DNA from 2 places in the Lysinibacillus sp. RS10 genome. Region 1 is predicted to be linked to the other one. Evidence: a T-box and tRNA genes for the amino acid it is inferred to sense, from the RefSeq annotation. Region 1 holds a T-box; the other holds one or more tRNA genes.
What was found. A T-box is a leader RNA that pairs with one kind of tRNA and senses whether it is charged. The one in region 1 lies ahead of serS (serine--tRNA ligase), so its partner is inferred to be a tRNA-Ser.

Region 1 (4,769 bases):
CTCTTTTAGAAGTTGATATGCTTTTAAAACTGTCAGTCTGTGAACCCCTAGCGACTCTGCAAGATTTCGTACAGAAGGTAGCTTGTTGTCTTTTTTCCATTCTCCACTTTTGATATGAGTTAAAATATATTCAGAAACTTGCTTGTACAGCGCAGTATTTTGTGATTTTACCTTCATTAAAATCCCTCCTACTCTATTATCGTCCTATTTGCTTAAATCTGGTCTGTATAAAATCATCTGGTCTGTGCTATCTAGTTTACAATTAAGCGCAGGAGGAATTACAATGATAATAATTTTGTATAGTATTATGTGTTTTATTTTTGGAACTACTTTTTTGGCAATTAAGGTTGGAGTAGACGTAGGATTCCCCCCCTTCCTTTCCGCAGGTATTCGTTTTTTAGTTGCAGGTGCCGTACTTTTTCTTTATCTGCTTATACGCAAGCGAACATCGTGGAAACTACTATTGCGGAAAGAGCTCATGCTCACTGGATTTTCTTTAACCTTCATTACTTTTGCGAGCCTGTATTGGGCAGAACAATTTGTTTCCTCTGGTGTTGCAGCAGTGCTTTCGGCTTCAGGAACCATTTTGATTATCCTCTTCCAAACTGTCTTTTTGCAAGTAAAGATAAACAAATCAAGTATATATGGAGTAATAATAGGATTTATCGGTGTCTTCTTTTTATTTTTGCCAGGCCTTACAATTGACTGGAGCATGCAATGGATATTAGGATGCGGGATTATCCTCATTGGGGAAATGGGTTATGCAGCTGGTTCCATTTATTCAGGAAAAATTATTCGCTTGTTTAAGGAAGAAAGCCCAATAGCATTGAATGCTGTGCAAATGATTTATGGAGGTTTATTCTTGCTGCTTTTATCTCTACTTACTAGGGAAACAACACCTGTACTAACAATGCCTGTGTTTGTATCGATTGTTTACCTGACGATTGCAGGATCAATGATTGCCCAAACTATTTATTATTATCTAGTGGCAAAAACAAATGCCTTTCTTCCTTCGACATGGTTGTATGTGTCGCCACTAATTGCTTTAGCTATCGGACACTTTTTCTACGAAGAAGATGTCCATCCAGTTATGCTTATTGGGGTGATTTTAATATTAAGCAGCCTTGTTTTAATAAATCTCAAAAAAGTTATTCAATTAGTGTCAAAAAAAATGCCATCCTCTAATTGAAGATGCCATGCATTTATCATAAGAATGTACCATTCTCAAAAATAAATTTATGGCACAATTTTATTATTTAATAAGTGAGGACTTCTTCGTTTGAAGTCCTTTTTCTTATGATAGGTCTAGGAACACCTTCTTGAGCTAACCTGCCCTGTTAGCTTAAGTACATTGTTTCACAAACTCACATCAAGATTAACATAAAATCCTATTTTTAATTTAGAAGTGTTATTCAATTAAATGGCCCTTTAATGAAAACGAGCGCTGATCCTTATTACAGAATCGCGCCCGATTGCGGAATAGTGGAAAATGCGAAAGAGCTGCAAAATGTCATTTCTAAATTTTTTCTAATAAACCCCCATTCTTGATTATAGTAACATCTTTTTTAGTCTCGCTAAATTTCCTTTAAGAAATAATAAAGCATTTTTTTAATTCCAAGGCGTTTACACCACCCGATACTATTAAAAGCATCTGTAAATCGATAAAAAGCAATATAATTAACTGTTAAAGGATATCTAAAATAGCTTTTATCCGTTATTTATTTTGGTGCAATTATTTCTTTACCACCCATGTATGGTCTTAGAACTTCTGGAATTACTACGCTTCCATCTGCTTGTTGGTAGTTTTCTAAAATAGCAGCAACTGTACGTCCAATAGCAAGACCTGAACCGTTTAATGTATGAACATATTCTGATTTTGCATTTGGCTCACGACGGAAGCGAATATTCGCTCGTCGTGCTTGGAAATCCTCAAAGTTAGAGCAAGAAGAAATTTCACGGTACATGTTTTGTGCAGGAATCCAAACTTCTAAATCATATTTCTTCGCTGCAGTAAAACCTAAATCAGCAGTACACATTTTTAGTTTACGATACGGTAAGCCTAGTAATTGCAGTACTTTTTCAGCATGACCTGTTAACAACTCTAGCTGTTCATAAGATTCCTCTGGTTTTACAAAGCGTACTAATTCCACTTTGTTGAATTGGTGCTGACGGATTAAACCACGTGTATCACGACCTGCAGAGCCTGCCTCTGAACGGAAGCACGCACTATAGGAAGCAAAGCTTTGTGGTAAAGACTCGGCCAGTAAAATTTCATCACGATAGAAGTTTGTTACAGATACCTCTGCTGTTGGAATCATGAAATAATCTGTTTCCTCTAATTTAAATACATCTTCTTCAAATTTAGGAAGATTTCCAGTACCCGTCAAGCTATCACGATTAACAATGACAGGTGGTAGCATTTCTTCATAACCATGCTCTTCTGCATGTAAATCCATCATAAAGCTCATTAATGCACGTTCCAAGCGAGCGCCAAGTCCACGATAGAATAAGAATCGGCTACCCGTTACTTTTGCGCCGCGTTCAAAGTCTACAATTTGAAGATCTGTAGCAATGTCCCAGTGTGCCTTGATTTCAAAATCAAAAGTTGGTACTTCACCCCATTTTAATACTTCAACATTGTCATCTTCTGTTGTCCCTACAGGCACAGATTCGTGCGGAACATTTGGTAAGCGCATCATCATATCTTTGAAGCGATCTTCTACATCATTTAACTGTATGTCTAGCTCTTTAATTTCGTCGCCTACCTGACGCATACGTGCAATTACTGCATCTGCATTTTCTTTGTTACGCTTCATCACAGAAATTTGCTCAGATACTTTATTACGTTCAGCTTTAAGTTCTTCTGTTTTAGCGATTAACTCACGACGTTTCGCGTCTAAGCCATCAAAGTCGTCTAAATTTCCTAAATCTTCATTGCGTGTTAACAACATTTCTTTAATTTCCGCGAAATTGTCGCGGACGCGTTTAATATCTAACATAGTTCATACCTCCAGTAGATTGATAATGATGGCAGTAGGTTTTATAAATGAACACAAAAAAGCCCTCATCCCATGAAAGGGACGAGAGCTACCCGCGTTGCCACCCTAATTGATTAGACATTCGCCTAATCCACTTATCTCATAACGGCATTTCAACCGGCGACAGCCTACTTTACTCACTTCGACTGCGCAACTCCAGGACGGATTCACAAGTGCTTTTATCAGCTTCCACCACCCGCTGACTCTCTAAAAAAAACGTGATTGCTACTACTTCCCATCATCGTGTTCAGTTATTTAAATTTTAACAATACTGTACTATATGAAAATAGATTTTGCAAGCTATACCATAGGATACAAAATATTCTAGAATCCTTGAATCACCGGTTAATTCCGGATGAAATACACACCCAATAAAATGACCATTTCGCGCTAAGGTAATTTTCCCCTCATAATTCAGCAAAAATTTCAACATTTTTACCGACTGCTTAAATACGAGGAGCCCGAAGTCTTCAATGGAAAGTTACAATAAAGTAGTTATAATTCATCTAGAATACCCCTTTAAGTCTCTTTCTATTGTTTAGTTTAAGGACAATCCTTCAGAATCCTTAATACCTTTACAAGTTATTATAGTGATAGGTAAGCCTTTGAAGTTATCTCCAGCTTTTCCCCCACTTCACACCGTACGTGCGAGTTTCCCAGCATACGGCGTTCCAATTAATTCAATTCATTCGATTTCTATGTAAGGACAAGATGTAATGTGGAATTAGATTGCTTCGTTCAGACATTGCTCACGCAATTCATTTACTTTCATTAGTTGCTTTTTATCTAGTTGAAGTACTTTTATGAGTACTTCAATTTTCTCGAGGTCTTTAAGGTGGATTAGTCTATGAACTGATTTATGTAAAATGATTAAGTTGCTATAAGAATCATCTTGCGATAAATAATATGGAGTCCTGTGGTGACAGTGCCAGTCATCAAAGCTAAGTTCAACCCCAGTTACAGCACATTTACCATATTGCGCAATAAATCGACTAATCCGATTATCGTTATACTCAATGGATCGTTGAGGAATAAACTGTTGCATCACATTTATAAGCGTATGCTTGTTAATTGCTTTTAAACTCTGATGAATTTTATTTCTACCTTCGGTAGTATAGTTACAGATACTTTGCGAGAAGTTTAGATTTATTCGGCAACGTTGGGCATGAATTGGAGCAAGTGCCATATCTTTAATTTTATAAATTTTGCATTTGTATCCGTTATACCTTTTTCGTAAAGATTTCGTGAGGTCTTGAAGCGTCGCTTCTTTTCTAATGCCTTTTAAACGATTGTGTAGCGTTCTATGAATACGGTAGTTCAGCTCAATTAAATCATCTGTTATGTGTGACGCTGCGGCGTAATAGTTTTGAATCCCCGTAACAACCGTATTAAATCGCCAGACATTTTCAATACATTGATGTTTTTGTATTGTTTTTACCGCTTTTTTCAATTTTATTTGTGCATTGTTTAGAGCCTTTTTTGTCATATGTGAATGCGCAACATATAGGGTACGCTTCGCAGTTTTCTTAGAATGAGCTTTAATACGAAAACCTAGAAATTCGGAAGAATTTTTCTTAAGATTCACGACTTGCGATTTTTCATCGCTAATTTCTAGATGCAAACGTGTTGTGAGGAAATCTTCAACTGCATAAAACATACGTATTGCTTGTGAACGTGTTCGACAGAGAATTTTAAAATCATCGGCATACCTCACAATATAACAATGCTTTA
Region 2 (4,769 bases), 1.0 Mb from region 1:
AAATCTTTACCAAACAGCTTTTCCGCTTCTGTCACAAGTGGATCTTGTGAAGCAAGTGGTTGCGCATCATCGATAAACGGCTCTTCTGGCATCTCTGCCGGTGGCGGCTCTAATAATTCCACTCCACGATCGCTCTCAGACTGAGATTTTTTCTGTTGCTGCAAGCCGTGATCACGAACAAACTCTTCACGTAATTTTAACCAGGTTTCTTCAGGTGTACAAAGCATTTCATACATAGCACCCGTTTGCCCTGCAATTAATTGTGTAAAGTGCGCTTTTAGAGATTGATTATCGGCAACCATTTGACAATGAATATCATACTTGAATTTTAACACAAAAGCACTTGAAGATGCCGCTACAGGTTCAGCCTCCGCTAAAAGAGCTGATTGAGACTTTTGCAATTGACTTAGCGCCTGTGCCCAAACCGATTTTATACGTTGCACATCTTGTTTGGTTGCATCCTTTAGCACCTCTTGAATACGCCCTGTTGGTGCTTTATAGCCATTCGGACTTTTAGCTCGCGAACGTTGCTCTTTTGGCGCTTGCGCCGTCTGCACCGGCACACCAGCTTGTAATTGTGCTGACAGTTGTTGCACCATTTGCTCAAGTGCTACTATTTTTTGAGCAAGTTCAGGGCTCATAGTAGCTTCACCTGAAGTAATTGCTTGACTAACTCCCCCACCTGAAAACTGTACCATTTTAAGTAGCGCGGTTTCTAAGTAGATCTTTGTATGATGAGAGAATCGCATTTCTTGCTGCGTTTTCGCTAAAATATCAATGTAGCCGTAGAGCAAATCGGGCGCAAAATCATGCGCTAATGTAAAAACCCGCTCCTCTGGTGATACGAGCTCCAATAATTCCGCTAAATCATCGCTCGTTTGTAGCAATAATAAGTCACGGAAAAATGTAATCAAGTCCTCTGAAAGGCGAAGAGGATCTTTTCCATCCGCAATAAGCTGTTCTAATAATGCAAGCATTTGCGCAACATCTTTTACTTTTAGAGCTTCTGCTAATTCATAGAAAACATCCTGACTAATGGAACCAGTAACAAGTAGTGTATCCTCAAGCTTCAGCTTTTCTCCGCTGAAGGATACGACCTGATCTAATAAGCTTAAAGCATCACGCATACCACCAGCTGCTGATTGTGCGATTACCTTCAACCCTTGTTCCTCATATGGTAACTCTATATCCTCTAATACAACTTTCATGCGCTCAATAATATCATTGGTCGAAAGACGCTTGAAATCGAAGCGCTGGCAACGTGAAATAATCGTTGCAGGCAATTTGTGGGGCTCTGTCGTTGCTAAAATAAATACAGCATGAGAAGGTGGTTCTTCTAATGTCTTTAAAAGGGCATTGAAAGCGCTTGTAGAAAGCATATGCACTTCATCAATGATATACACTTTATATCTGCTACTTGCAGGAGCAAATCGAACTTTCTCAATAATGTCTCGTATTTCTTCAACGCGTGAATTAGACGCCGCGTCAAATTCAATAACATCTGGATGTGAACCATCTGTAATACTTAAACAAGTAGCACATTCGTTACAAGGTTCGCTTGATGGTGCATGCTCACAGTTTAAAGCTTTTGCAAAAATTTTAGCAGTACTTGTTTTACCAGTACCACGTGGCCCTGAAAATAAATAAGCATGTGTTGTTTTATTCGCTAGGAGAGCATTTTGTAGCGTTCTTTTGACATGTGCTTGACCAGACATTTCTCGAAATGATTGCGGTCGATACACACGGTAAAATGCTTGATACGTCAATGATTTCCTCTCCTCTTCTTTTTTAATTAGAATATTCCTATTATAACATTTGCCCCATTATTTATGAAATAGTGTCACTGTTTTTCACAAATTCAAGGTAATTCCCCTCCGCTTCAATAGAAGGAGAAAATTCTAAGGTGGTTATTATTTTACATAATTACTACATAAAAAAAACGCACCCGTCTATTGTAGACGGGTGCGTTTGAATTGGCAATTTAATGCCGTGCACCTTTCTTCGACAGCCGCACATAAGCGTTACTCTTGTCGTTAGCTCAGATTAGGCAACCCCGCGGCACATGAATAAGACCACTTAATGCTGCTTCCTTCCGGACCTGACATGGTTCATGGGTATCCATTGCGCAGGACCCAATCGTCAACACTACGTGCAAAAGGCAGACCAAACAATACGGACAGCCTCGAAAAAGGAATTCAGTCTCGCTAGAGCGGATTGCGAGTTACAGGACACCGCTACCTTCCCACCTAGCACGGCAATAACTAGTATACTTACTGTTTTCATAAATTGCAACTTAATACACATAATATTTATGTGGAATAATCTATCTGCAATGTAAAAAAAACATTTTTTCAAAAAAACATAAAAATATGTTGACGTGAATTTAAAAACATGATAAATTAAGTTTTGTCGAAAAGACATGCAGTACTATATATTATGGAGGTATACCCAAGTCTGGCTGAAGGGATCGGTCTTGAAAACCGACAGGCGGGTAACACCGCGCGGGGGTTCGAATCCCTCTACCTCCTCCATTTTTTAAAATTCCGACTACAAATGTAGCCGTTTTTTTTTTGCTCCAAAATTGTATGTAACAATTACTAGATACCACTTCCTCTTAGGTTGTGGTATTTTTTTATTTATTACGAAAAATATTGATTTGATAGTTAAGACTATTCTTAAGCATTATTGTTGAAAAAAATTATAATTTCACGTTCTCCAAAGTGTTTTTCCATAGCATCGTCGAATAATCAAGCTTTTTAGTACATCTTTTCTTTACTATCCCGCTCTATTAAAATTGATTAGGGAGGATTTTTTATGCGCTCAAATTTTTTTACAACTCGTACTTCCCTCACTTGGATTATCATAATTGCTTTATTAACTGCAATCGGTAGTGAGATTAAAATAATGCCTTTCACTGATACTACTTTTCGCTTTGGATTAGGAAGTATTGTTTTCTTTTTATGTACACTACTTAGACCTACACCTATCATTTTGGCTGGATTTATTACAAGTATCGTGACAATAGTTTTTCGAGTTATCATTAATTACTCTTTACACGATGTTCCATTAATAGATAGTTTACTTACACATCTACCTGCTGCTGCATTTTATGTATTGTTCGCAATATGCCTACAAATGCTTAGTATTCATCAGTATAGAGAAAAACCACTAATGCTTGGATTACTAGTTGCATTTAGTGAAGTCTTCAGTAATTTAGTAGAACAGCTAGTTCGTTTTTTCATTCATTCTTACACTTTTTTACTTCTTCATGATTTACTTATACTATTAGCGGTTGCTTTATTGCGTAGCTTTTTTGTAGTAGGTATTTATAGCTCTATTTTAATTGCTGAACAAAAAAAACGTGTTCAGGAAATGCTTACGATCGGCTCAGATTTATATGTTGAGACACTTTATTTAAAAAAATCTATGAACCACATCGAAAAAATTACAGCCAGTGGGTTTGATTTATATCGACAATTAAAGTCACTCGGCAATCGCGAGGAAAGTTTACAGGCACTCCTTATTGCCCAGGAAATTCATGAAGTGAAGAAAGATTCTCAACGTATTTATGCAGGTATTTCTAAGATTGTTGGTGAGAAGAGTTTTGGCACCCTTAGATTGTCTGAATTATTACATTATATTGAAGACGGCAATAGTAAATACGCTGAATTACTCGGAAAAAACATTGAGTTTAAAATAAGTATAGACACCGATTTTCAAGCGAAAGAACATATTGCACTGCTTGCACTTTTGAATAATTTAACAGCTAATGCTATAGAAGCAATTGAAGGACAAGGTGTTATTTCTATTGCTATTCAACAACAACAGGATGATACTGTAATAACAGTATGTGATAACGGACAGGGTATTTCACAAAGTGATCTCTCAATTATTTTTGAACCTGGATACACCACGAAATACAATGTGGAGGGTGTCGCGGCAACTGGCATTGGGCTTTCACATGTTGCTGAATTAGTTAACAAATTAAATGGCTCAATATCCGTTGAATCAAACAATCAAAACACGATGTTTAAAATTAAAGTTCCTACGCAAACTATTCAAACGGGAGAGACTTAAATGAGATATTTTATTGTTGATGATGATCGTGCTAGTCGAGTCATGTTAAAACAAATTATTGAAGATAGTGGTTTAGGTACAGTTATTGGTGAAGCACGCAATGGTGAGGACGCTATTCCACAAATTTTAATGACACAGCCAGAGTTTGTGCTTATCGACTTACTTATGCCTAAGCTTGATGGGATAGCAACAGTCGAGCATCTTATTCAAAATCGGTTTGAGGGACAATTTGTCATGATTTCTCAGGTAGTGAATAAGGAGATGGTTGGTGAAGCATATGAACAAGGTATAGATTTCTTTATTCATAAGCCTATAAACCGTATTGAGGTTGAGAATGTTTTACGTAAAACAACTGAACAATTTCGCCTAAAAAACTCATTGCTAGTAATTCGCCAATCACTTACAAACATTGATCTAAGTGAACAAATAAATCATAAAGCAACGTCACGAGATCATATTCAATCCATCTTAAATGATATGGGTATCGTTGGTGAAATCGGAAGTGAGGATATTATAGCCATCATCGAAACATTGCTTGCTCATCAGCACAAAATTGCACCACTTCCTCCACTAAAGGAGCTATATGAGGAAATAGCAGCTGTTACAAAGCCTACTCCAGATGAAATTTTGAAAGAAAGTAAAGCCATTGAACAGCGTGTGCGTCGTACTATATTAGCAGCAATGATAAATCT

Region 2: it has a tRNA-Ser gene. The T-box ahead of serS (serine--tRNA ligase) is inferred to sense a tRNA for this amino acid. The anticodon was not compared.

The regions. Positions count from the first base shown of each region.
Region 1 is NZ_CP167122.1:795,457-800,225, reverse strand. It holds gene ACB089_RS04065 (PLP-dependent aminotransferase family protein) at 1-177, opposite strand, end outside; gene ACB089_RS04060 (DMT family transporter) at 284-1,189, shown strand; gene serS (serine--tRNA ligase) at 1,719-2,999, opposite strand; T-box leader at 3,074-3,289, opposite strand; gene ltrA (group II intron reverse transcriptase/maturase) at 3,763-4,769, opposite strand, start outside.
Region 2 is NZ_CP167122.1:4,929,453-4,934,221, forward strand. It holds gene dnaX (DNA polymerase III subunit gamma/tau) at 1-1,766, opposite strand, end outside; RNA gene ffs (signal recognition particle sRNA large type) at 1,988-2,255, opposite strand; tRNA gene ACB089_RS24600 (tRNA-Ser) at 2,439-2,531, shown strand; gene ACB089_RS24605 (ATP-binding protein) at 2,815-4,077, shown strand; gene ACB089_RS24610 (response regulator) at 4,078-4,769, shown strand, end outside.